3 regions of the Nocardia sp. NPDC005745 genome follow, and region 1 is predicted to be linked to each of the others. Evidence: riboswitches for the same ligand, from Rfam matches in the RefSeq annotation. Region 1 holds a riboswitch; each other region holds the start of a gene.
What was found. A riboswitch is a leader RNA that binds a small molecule or an ion and turns the genes downstream of it on or off. The one in region 1 is predicted to bind S-adenosylmethionine.

Region 1 (3,717 bases):
GGACGTTTCGACGCGGCGGATCTTCAGCGTTCGGGTCGCACACCCGCCCGGGCTAGTCGCATGGTCTCGGTCAGCAGCTTCGAGACCGCCGCCGCCTCGGTGAGGAATCCGTCGTGCCCGTCGCGGGAGTGCACGACTTCCAGTCCGTCGCAACCGGGCAGCAGATCGGCGAGTTCCTGCTGGGTCCGCAGCGGGTACAGCCGGTCGGAGTCGACGCCGCCGACCACGCACGGCACCGGCGTCGCCGCGAGCGCCGCCTCGATGCCGCCCCGGCCCCGGCCAACGTCGTGCCGGTTCATCGCCTCGGTCAGCAGCACGTAGGTGGCGGGATCGAAGCGCTTGCACAGCTTTTCGGCCTGATGGTCCAAGTAACTCTGCACCGCGTAACGGCCGCCGTGCCACGGGTCCTCGTCGCCCTGGGGCTTGTTCTCGAACCGGTGGTCGAGCTCGAATTCGGTGCGGTAGGTCAGGTGTGCGATCCGCCGGGCCAGGGCCATGCCCGTCAGCGGGGCGCGGCCGGTGCCGTGATAATCACCGCCCTGCCAGTCCGGATCGGCCTTGATCGCCGCGATCTGGGTGGTCTGGGTACCGATCTGGTCGGCGGTGGCGCGGGCGCCGACCGCGAGCACCAGCGCCGCCGCGACCCGCTCCGGTGCGCCGACCATCCACTCCAGCACCCGCATGCCGCCCATCGACCCGCCGACCACGGCGGCGAGCCGCTCGACGCCGAGCAGGTCGAGCAGAGCGGCCTCGGCGGTCACCTGATCGCGAATGGAGATCTCGGGAAACCGCGCGCCCCAAGGCTCCCCGTCTGGCGCGGGACTCGACGGCCCGGTGCTGCCCTTGCAGCCGCCGAGCACGTTCGTCGCGATCACACACCATTCGTCGGTGTCCAGCGGAGCACCCGGGCCGACCATGCCGTCCCACCAGCCGGGCATCTCGTGTACGTCGTCGGGCCTGCCGACAACGTGCGAGTCGCCGGTCAGGGCGTGTTCGACCAGCACGATATTGTCCAGCCCGGGGGAGAGCTCGCCCCAGCGCTGCACCGCGAGGTGGACGTCCGGGATCACCGCGCCGTTCTCCAGTCGCACGTCCCCGATGGCGATGGTGCCGAACTGTCCATCCGGGGGCGGCAGGACGTTGCCGGAGGTCCGCGTGCTCGGTTCGGTGCTCACGGTCACGTCGCCGCCGTCGCGAAGCCGGCGCGTAGATCGCCCGGAATGTCCAGGGTGGCGGCCACGCGGCTGTACGGCGCTGCCGGGGCCTGCTCGGTCCCGGGCGCGGTGAATTCACTCATGGTTTGCTCCCAAAAGGTGTTCGCCGGTACAGCAAGGGTTAGCGGTGTGTGGGTAACGAACAACAACACATGCCGGCGACCTCCTGTTACGCGCTTGCTCCCGACTCTCGGGAGCCAGGTCATCACCCGGAGCACCCCACCGCGGTTGGAGGGTTGCCGACCAGCGAGCCGGGGCTTGGCGCTGGTACTCATAACCTGCCCGGCATCATAACCGGCGGGCGGTCGGCGTCCGAAATCCTCCGCCGAACTCACTGGTCCGCGACGGTCGCCGCCCCGCAGCAGGTGCGTACGAATTCGTCGTACGCCTCGGTGAACGCGGTGCGCCCCGCCCTGGTCGCGGTCGCCAGGTCCTCGTCGAGGAACGCGTCGTCGGAGCACTCCATGCCGATGTGGCCGATCAGTTGCCAGGTGCCGACGAGTAGCCGCACCGCGCGCGCGTCCGGTTCGGTGCCGAGGCGCTCGGCGACCACCGCCGCGATCGCCGTGTTCTTGTCGTCGGCGAGTTCCGTGCTGCGCGCGCTGACAGAGGGGCTGCTGCGCAGGATTCGTTGCATCTTCTGGAACTGCCGGAACGACAACGGGTCGGCCTCGCCACCCTCGGCGGCTTGATCGACCACGTGCAGGAAGGCCGCGCGCAGCGCCTGTAGCTCGTTGCCCGTGCGTGGCTGCTCGCGCAGCGTCTCGGCGATCGTGCGCCCGAAATCCTGGACCGGCCCGAGGACGATGTCCTCTTTGCTCTCGAAATAGCGGTTGATCGTGCGCGGCGAGACGTCCGCCACGTTGGCGATCTGCTCGATCGTGGTCGCGTCGAAGCCCTGCGTGTCGCACAGATCCAGGGCGGCCGCGATGATGCGCAACCTCGTCTGCTGCTTCTTGCGTTCGCGCAGCCCTGGGGTCGCGGGGGCGCTCGCGACGCGGTCGGCCGCAGCGCTCGCGCCTATCGGCGTCGATGACTCGAGCATGACCCCATGGTAACGCAACCTGTTGTTTTCCTGTCCTTAACGGTCAAATGTCGTACTACGACATTTTTCGCTTGACGACAAATGTCGCTCGATGACAGGATGGCTTCCGACATCGAAGGACGAGGAGACGACCGTGACGGAACCCGGGACAGCGGCGCACGCGCCGCGGAAATCGGCCGCTTCAGCGCGCTGGCTCGCGCTGACAGTGATCGCATTGGCCCAGCTCATGGTGGTGCTGGACGCCACAATCGTGACCATCTCGCTGCCGTTCGCGCAGCGTGATCTCGACATCAGCGACGGCAACCGGCAATGGATGCTCACCGCCTACACGCTGATCTTCGGCGGCTTGCTGCTGCTGGGCGGCAGGCTGGCCGACTACCTCGGCCGCCGCCGGATCTTCATCGTCGGCCTGATCGGCTTCGCGGGCGCTTCGGCGCTGGCCGGGCTCGCTCAAACCGGGGCGGAACTGTTCGCCGGGCGCGCGTTGCAGGGCGCGTTCGCGGCGCTGCTGGCTCCGGCCGCGCTCTCGCTGCTGTCGGTGACCTTCACCGAGCCCGGAGAGCGGGCCACCGCGTTCGGCGTGTTCGCGGGCATTTCCGCGGGCGGCGCGGCGCTCGGCCTGATCGCGGGCGGCGCGCTCACCGAGTACGCGTCGTGGCGCTGGTGCCTGCTGGTCAACACGCCGATCGCGCTGCTCGCGCTGGTCGGGGCGCTGGCATGGGTGGCGAAGGACGTGCCTGCGCCGCGCAGCGGGGGATATGACGTGCCCGGTGCCGTCACGGTGACGCTCGGCCTGATCGCCATCGTCTACGGCTTCAGCCGCGCCGCCGACGACGGCTGGCTGGCAGGCAGCACCTTGGGGCTGCTCGTCGTCGGACTGGCTCTGCTCGTCGCCTTCGTGGCGATCGAACGGCGCTCCTCGAACCCGCTGCTGCCACTGCACATCCCGGGTGAGATCAACCGCGGCGGCGCCTTCCTCGCAGCGCTGCTCATCCCGATCGCGATGTTCGCGATGTTCCTGTTCCTGAGTTTCTACTTCCAGATCACGCTCGGCTACTCCGCGCTGAAGGCGGGCTTCGCGTTCCTGCCCTTCCCGGCGGGCATCGCGATCTCGGCGGGCGTCACCAGCGCTTTGCTGCCGAAGCTCGGCCCGCGTCCGCTGATGCTGGCCGGCGCCGTGCTGGGCGTCATCGGTCTGCTGCTGCTGGCCCAGCTGAGCTACGGTGACAGCTTCCTGGCCGGGGTGCTGCCCGCGCAGGTGCTCATCGCGCTCGGTATGGGTCCGTTGTTCGTCGGGATGCAGACGGTCGCGCTGCATCAGGTCGAGGAAGAGGACTCCGGCGTCGCCTCCGCGCTGCTGAACGCGGCACAGCAGGTCGGAGGCGCGGTCGGGACGGCGCTGCTGACCACGATCTCGGTGCAGGTCGCGAAGTCCTTCGCGCAGGACAACCCGGGTAT
Region 2 (3,717 bases), on a different contig from region 1:
ACTTCGCCGCAGGGGCCGGTCGGCTTCACCGCGACCTCCTTCGCATCGCTGTCACTGGACCCGCCGCTGGTGTCGTTCAATATCGCGCACACCTCCTCCAGCCTGTCCGCCATGCTGGACGCCGAGTCCGTCGTCATCCACTTCCTCGGCGAACACCAGCAGCACCTGGCCCACCGGTTCTCCCGGACCGCGCAGGAACGCTTCACCGACCGCGCCCTGTGGACCACCCTGGACACCGGCGAACCGGTCCTGCACGGTACCCCCATCTGGTTACGCGCCACGGTGCACCAACTGATCCCCCTCGGCGACCACACCTTCGTCGTCGGCTTGGTCACCCGGGTCCACGACAACACCGACGAGAAACCCGCCGCCGCTCCACTGCTGTACTACAACGGGCGCTACTACCGACCGATCGCCCTCAGCGACTGACCCAGCGCTCGACTACGCCACCTCGGCCGCGCCCGCACGACCGACTCCGCGGCGAGCGCGCGCCGGCCGATCCAGCTCGAGAAACCGTCAGGCACCGTCCAGCACGGCGAAGTCCACGTCGACCGGGAACGGATCACTGAGCCGGAGCACATCCTGATGGGTTTCCGCCAGCCGGTAACTGCGGCTCGCCCAGTCCAGACGGCATTCCTGGACTTGCCGGACGACTCCGCACGTAATGCATCTCGAAGTCGGTCACCACGCCGGTGCGCGGCTCGTCCGGGCTCCCTTGTTCCAACGCGTTGGCCAGTCGCCTGGCCACGTTGTTGTGCTCGAAGGTGCCGCTCCGGCAGACGATCACGTGGCCGTCGAGCACCTCGATCTGACGTTGGACGTCTTCCGGGAGTGCCGCGTAACCCTCCTCCGTGATGAGAAGGGCGGCCGGATCGGTGGCCCACACGGGCCGGGTGCTCATGAGACCGCCTCGAACTCGGGTTACCGGATACGGCGATGGTATCCGGTGTAATCACGCCATCGGGACCAGCGCGGCCTCAGCCGATGAGGCAGGGGGCCGCGCCGGTGGGGGCGGTGGAGGTGAAGGGGCGCGTTTCGGGGATGGGGTTCCACACGCCGTTCTCGGCGGTGTAGTTCCAGGTGGGGCCCGTTCGCGCGAGGATGGCGATCGCCTCGATCAGGCGGTCCACGTCGGCGGAGGTGGTGCCGAGGCCGATGCTGGCGCGCAGTGCGCCGTCCAAACCGAGGCGGGCGAGCAGCGGGTGGGCGCAGAAGCGTCCGTCGCGCACACCGATGCCGTGTTCGGCGGAGAGATAGGCGGCGACGTGGCCGGGTGCGAAATCGTCCAGGGTGAACGCGACGATGCCGACGGAGTCGGGAGTGTCGATCCAGATGCGCAGCAGTTGGACGCCGGGAATCGCAGCCAAGCCGTCGCGCAGACGGTCGGCGAGCCGGTGTTCGTGCGCGGCAAGGGTTTCGGCGTCGATCCCGCTGAGCGTGTCACAAGCGGCGGCCAGCGCGGCGGCGCCGAGCACGTTCGGCGAACCTGCTTCGTGCCGCTGCGGAGCGGACGCCCATTCGGCCGCGTCGCTGCGCACCTCGCGCACCGCGCCGCCGCCCGCGAGGTAGGGCTGCGCCGCGTCGAGCCAATCCCGCTTGCCCACCAGCACACCGGCGCCGAACGGCGCGTAGAGCTTGTGCCCGGAGAACGCCAGGTAGTCGATCGTGGTGTCCCGCAGACTGATCCGCCGATGCGGCGCCAACTGGGCGGCGTCCACCAGGATCCGGGCGCCGCACTGATGCGCGATGGTGGCCAGCCGTTCCAGCGGAAGCACCTCGCCGGTCACGTTCGATGCGCCGGTCACCGCGAGCAATGCGGCCGGCTTGCTGCACAGTTCGGCGACCAGCCTGCCGATGGTCTCCTCGACCGTGTCGGCGGCCTGCACGACGCGCCTGCCCCGCTTGGTCCACGGCAGGAAGTTGGCGTGGTGCTCGATGTCGAGCACCACGGTGTCCCCGGGGACGCAGGAGGCCAGCAGATTCAGCGAGTCGGTGGTGTTGCGGGTGAAGACCACCACCTGATCGTCGGCGGCGTCGAGGAACCGGGAGACCGATCCGCGAGCGGCTTCGTAGCACTCGGTGGAGATCCGCGAGGCGTAGCCCGCGCCGCGGTGCACGCTCGCGTAGTACGGCAGCAACTGCTGCACCCGGTCGGTGACCTGGGCCAACGCGGGCGCACTCGCGGCGTAGTCGAAGTTGGCGTAGGTCGCCGATCCGCCGTGCACCAGCGGCACGCGCAGTTCGTCGCCGGACACCCGGGCGAGTGCGGCACAGGAGTTGTCGACAGCAGTAGTCATCACGTGAATCCCGTCGGCTCAGGGACTCGCGACCGAACGATTCGGCGAGTCCGCGCTTGCCGCGCCCGGTTGGGCGTCGGCCGGGTCGTCACCCGGAGCACCCCACCGCGGAGGAGGGTTGCCGGCCAGCAAGCCGGGGCTTTGCGCTGGCACTCATGACCAGACCCGAGAGTGGCAGAAGCGCCCCGGCGCTGTCAACCACATTCCACCCGAGTCACCACGAGCACCGCGTGGACATAACCACCACGCGGCGGCCATTACAAGCACCCCCACGACGACGCGCGAGCCGCGCCCGACGAGGGATTTCCCGTCTCGGCACCGGCCCCGTCCACGGGTGAACGGGCCTCGGTTCGCTCGGCGGTTACCACCGAGCCGATCCGATGCCGATTCGACTCGGTCCCCGCTCGTTTCCCACAACGGCGCAGCTTCTCGAGCACCTCCGTATCTCGAACGCGCTGAATCCGATCGCGGCGCCCCGCTGCGACTCCCCGCTGACCGGCCGGAACAAACGGGCGTCCCGGCCCTCGCGAGAACCAGCTTCGGATCGCTCGATGAGCCGAATCACACCTTCGAATCAGCGATCTCCCGGCGAACGCGGCGGGCGAGCCGCCCACCAGCGTTTTGCCCTGCCGGAGCGGCGAATATCGACCCCACCTGCAACAACGCGCATCACACCCACCGATCCGGCATCCGGTTCGGTGAACGACAAGCGACGACAACCCCGGGTACCGTGGACAGCTGGCCACAGCGCTGTTTGCCCTTTGGTAACCCAGCTATGACACAACAACGGGAAAGTGTGAGGCAAGTCGATGGGAGGTGCGCACAGCACCATGCTCGAGACAGACGTCGACGCGCCGGCGGGCCCGTTGTCACGCGGCGATCGCGCACCGGGGGCCAGGACGCTCGTCGACATCCTGACCGCGACGGCACTCGCCCATCCCGACGCCCCCGCCATCGACGACGGCCACGCGGTGCTGTCCTATCTGGAATTGGTCGTCGAGATCGAGAACACCATGGCCCGGCTCGCCACCGCGGGCGTGCGGCCCGGCGATCGGGTCGGCGTGCGCATGCCGTCGGGCACCCGCGGGCTCTATGTGACCATCCTCGCCGTCCTCTACTCCGGCGCCGCTTACGTGCCGGTCGACGCCGACGACCCGGACGAGCGCGCCGAGCTGGTCTTCGGGGAAGCGCAGGTCACCGCGATCGTGACCGCCGAGGGCATCGAGACCACGGCCGCGGGCATCCGCGCAGCGGAGCACCAGCGCGAACAGACCTGGTCGACGCTGCCCACTCCCGGCGACGACGCCTGGATAATCTTCACCTCCGGTTCCACCGGCACTCCGAAAGGCGTTGCCGTCACCCATCGCAACGCGGCCGCCTTCGTCGACGCCGAGGCCGATCTGTTCCTGCGCGACGCCCC
Region 3 (3,717 bases), on a different contig from region 1:
CCCGCGTCGACGAATTCGCGTGCCTTGTGCGCGAACGGGTCCAGCTCCGGCCCTTCCCAGGTATCCGCCCCCGGCAGGATCAGCATCGCGCTGTCGGCGGGCGTGAGATCGGCGAGCACGACGTCCGGCACGATGCGCATGCCTCCGATGGTGGTGATCGGCTCCGCACTCGGGCCGACCGTCTTCACCTGCCATGTTCCCGGCTCCCGGTGCCAGGTCGGCTTGTTGATGTGCGCGGTGGCCGCGCCCACCTCCCAATCGGCGAGCGTGTCGTAAACGGCCATGTGCACTGCCTTCATAGTCATGACAGTATGCTGTCATCTTTGACAGCATACTGTCAATAGCGAAGAGCGATTCTCCCGACGAACCGGCAACTACGCTGGGAGCATGCGAATCTCGGTGGCGGCGGACGAGCGGGTCGGAGTGGCCCGGGAACTGATCGACGAGTTGGGCAAGCGCGGCCACGAGATCGTGCCGCACGGCGCGCTGTGCGACACGGAACGCGACGACTGGGCATGGGCCAGCGAGGCGGCGGCCCGTGACGTCGCTTCCGGCGCGGCGGACCAGGCGATCGTCTGCTGCTGGACCGGCACCGGCGCCTCGATCGCGGCCAACAAGGTTCCCGGCGTGCGCGCCGCGCTCTGCGCCGACGCTTCGACCGCCGCGGGCGCCCGCACCTGGAACGACGCCAACGTCCTCGCCCTGAGCCTGCGTTCGACCTCCAGCGCCGAACTCCGGGAAATCCTCGATGCCTGGTTCACCACCGAACCGAGCGCAGGCCACGACGACCAGGCCAACATCGCCCATCTCTCCGAGATCGAACGGCGAGTCTGACGCAGGCTCCCTACCCGATCCGCAGGCGACCGCCGAGCGGGATCAGGACAGGGCGCGGTCGAGGTCGTCGAGGAGGTCTTCGACGTCTTCCAGGCCCACCGAGATACGCACGACGCCGTCGGTCAGGCCGATGGTGGCCCGGCCTTCGGGACCCATGGCGCGGTGGGTCGTGGTAGCCGGGTGCGTGATCAGGGTCTTCGCGTCACCGAGGTTGTTGGAGATGTCGACGATGCGCAACCGGTTGAGGACTTCGAAAGCGCGCTTCTTCGCCTCGTTCTCGGGTGCGCTCAGCTCGAAGGTGATCACGGTGCCGCCCGCGCTCATCTGACCGGTGGCCAGCGCGTACTGCGGATGAGATTCCAGGAACGGGTACCGCACCCAGCTGACGGCCGGGTTGCCCTCCAGGAAACGGGCGATGCGCAGGGCGGAGTCCGCCGAGTGGCGCACCCGCAGCGGCATCGTCTCCAGGCCCTTGAGCAGGGTCCACGCGTTGAACGGGCTCAGCGCCGGGCCGGTATGGCGCATCAGCGTTTTCACCGGGCCGTCGATGTAGTCCCGGTCGCCGAGGATCGCTCCGCCGAGCACGCGGCCCTGCCCATCGATGTGCTTGGTGCCCGAGTAGACCACCACGTCGGCGCCGAGTTCGAAGCCACGTTGCAGCAGCGGAGTGGCGAACACGTTGTCCAGCACCACTTTCGCGCCCGCCGCGTGCGCCAGCTCGGTCACCCGGCGCACGTCGACCAAGGTCTGCATCGGATTGGCGGGCGTCTCGAAGAACACCGCCTGGGTGGGCACCGACAGCGCCTGCTCCCACTGGTCGAGATCCTCGCCGTCGACGAAGACGGTCTCCACGCCCCAGCGCGGCAGGATCTCGTTGCACACCACGAAGCACGAGCCGAACAGGCTGCGCGCGGCGACGAGCCGGTCACCCGCCTTCAGCAGCGCGCCCAGCGCGGTGAACACCGCGGACATGCCGCTGGCGGTGGCGAAACACGCCTCGGCGCCGTCGATCAGGCGCATCCGCTCCTCGAACATGGCCACCGTGGGGTTGCCGTAGCGGGAGTACACGAAATGCTCGACCTCGCCGGTGAACGCGGCCTCCGCGGCCTCGGCGCTCTCGTAGACGAAGCCGGAGGTCAGATAGAGCGCCTCGGCGGTTTCCTCGAAACCGGAGCGCCGCAGCCCGCCGCGCACGCCCAGCGTCGCGGGACCGACGCCGTCGGGCAGCGGCTTGTCGAACGCGCCGCCGGTGATCACGACTGCCGCCAGGGCAATCCGAGGGCACGCCAGCCCGCGCCGCCGCGATGCCCGAATTCGTCGAGCGGGCCTTCGAAGCCCTCCAGCACGTTGTAGGAGGTGCGGTAACCCGCCGAGGTTGCGGCGATCGCCGCACCGATCGAACGCTGACCGGAGCGACAGAGGAAGACGACGGGAGCCTCGGGATCGTGGCCGTCGAGCGCCTGCTTCAACTGCTCGACGAACGTCTCGTTGCGCGCGCCCGTGGAATCGACCCACTCGATCAGCACGGTGGGCCGTTCGATCGAACTGGTGTCGGGGACGCCGACGAACTTCCATTCCGCTTCCGTCCGCACGTCCACGAGGACGGCCTCGGGATCGTCCCGCAGCAGCTCCCAGGCTTGCTGTGGGGTGATGTCACCGGCATAACTCATGTGCACCTCCTGCGAATCCGCACTTGCCGCGCCCGGGACCAAGGCGCCGCCAGGTCGTCACCCGGAGCACCCCACCGCGGAGGAGGGTTGCCGACCAGTAATGCCGGGGCTTGACACTGGTTCTCATGACCTTCGACTGAGATTGCACCGACCCGGGTCACCCTGTCAAACGGTGGCGCACACTGCGCGAACGCTCAGGTGCAGACCAGCCACTTACCGCCGGATCGGGTGAGATTCCAGGTCGAGGTCCGCTCCTGCCCGTCCACCTTCGTGGTCACGGTCGCCTTCCCCCGGTCGCCGTCCATGATCGGACTGTCGATTTTCGTGATCTCGACCGGCTTTCCGGCGCCGTCCTGCCCCGCCAGCGGCGAGCGGGTCGCGTCGAAACCCTGGCACGCGGTGCCGGGCGGCGGCACGGCGTCGCTGCGGTTGGAGCCGTCGACGAAATTGCGGACGGCCGCCGCGATGCGGTCGGCTTCTGTGACATTTTTCTCAGCGGGCGACAGCACGCCGCCGAGCACGATCGCGATCAGCACGATCGCCGCGACCACCGCGGCCGCGATGAACGGGGCCGCCGAGCGCTTGTCGGTCTGATCCACCCGGATGATCTCGTCCTCGCCCGGGGTCGGCTGCTGTTCGGTCATGGCTCGATGATCCCTGGTCGGCGCGGGTATCGAGCGATCGACCCCCGGCCGCGGACCAGGGCGGCGCCGGCCGGGTCCGGCCGTCCGCGATAGGCCGCGCGCGAGCGGGTAAGCGACGATTGTGGCTTTCGACGGCATCCGCCGAGTTCACGCACCGACGCGGGGTGGCATCGGCCATCCCGATAGAATCGCGGGACGGCGGCCTGCTGTCATAGCGAATCGGCAGCTCCACGCCGCGGCGAACGGAGCACCGTGCAGCCACGAGCCGGCAACGCAGGCGTGCGCCCCGAGGGCGCGACCGAGCCGGTGCGTCAACTTAGCCTAAGCTAAGCCAGACGTCATTAATTGTTTCGACCGTAAGGTGCGCGTAAAGAGATGACCGAACAGAGTGCAGTAGAGGATGGCGGTGTTCGCGAGCCCTCCGTGGTGACGCAGGCTTCCTCCGCCGGGCCTGACGCGCACACCGCGAGGACCCGCCCGCTCCGCATCGCGATCGTGGGCGCCGGTCCGGCCGGGATCTACGCCGCCGACGCGTTGATGAAGTCCGATGCCGAGGTGAGCATCGACCT

Region 2: it holds a riboswitch for S-adenosylmethionine, as region 1 does, so the genes downstream of both, ABZ420_RS25980 (aminotransferase class V-fold PLP-dependent enzyme) here and ABZ420_RS26875 (homoserine O-acetyltransferase) in region 1, are expected to answer to the same signal.
Region 3: it holds a riboswitch for S-adenosylmethionine, as region 1 does, so the genes downstream of both, ABZ420_RS16065 (rhodanese-like domain-containing protein) here and ABZ420_RS26875 (homoserine O-acetyltransferase) in region 1, are expected to answer to the same signal.

What each region holds. Positions count from the first base shown of each region.
Region 1 covers NZ_JBEXYF010000030.1:67,107-70,823, reverse strand. The annotation lists gene ABZ420_RS26875 (homoserine O-acetyltransferase) at 24-1,181, opposite strand; SAM riboswitch class IV at 1,383-1,493, opposite strand; gene ABZ420_RS26870 (TetR family transcriptional regulator) at 1,546-2,259, opposite strand; gene ABZ420_RS26865 (MFS transporter) at 2,393-3,717, shown strand, end outside.
Region 2 covers NZ_JBEXYF010000028.1:58,103-61,819, forward strand. The annotation lists gene ABZ420_RS25970 (flavin reductase family protein) at 1-429, shown strand, start outside; gene ABZ420_RS25975 (hypothetical protein) at 563-901, opposite strand; gene ABZ420_RS25980 (aminotransferase class V-fold PLP-dependent enzyme) at 978-2,297, opposite strand; SAM riboswitch class IV at 2,345-2,458, opposite strand; gene ABZ420_RS25985 (Pls/PosA family non-ribosomal peptide synthetase) at 3,128-3,717, shown strand, end outside.
Region 3 covers NZ_JBEXYF010000013.1:114,931-118,647, forward strand. The annotation lists gene ABZ420_RS16050 (type 1 glutamine amidotransferase family protein) at 1-305, opposite strand, end outside; gene ABZ420_RS16055 (RpiB/LacA/LacB family sugar-phosphate isomerase) at 388-834, shown strand; gene ABZ420_RS16060 (O-succinylhomoserine sulfhydrylase) at 877-2,091, opposite strand; gene ABZ420_RS16065 (rhodanese-like domain-containing protein) at 2,088-2,504, opposite strand; SAM riboswitch class IV at 2,519-2,635, opposite strand; gene ABZ420_RS16070 (hypothetical protein) at 2,699-3,148, opposite strand; gene ABZ420_RS16075 (FAD-dependent oxidoreductase) at 3,524-3,717, shown strand, end outside.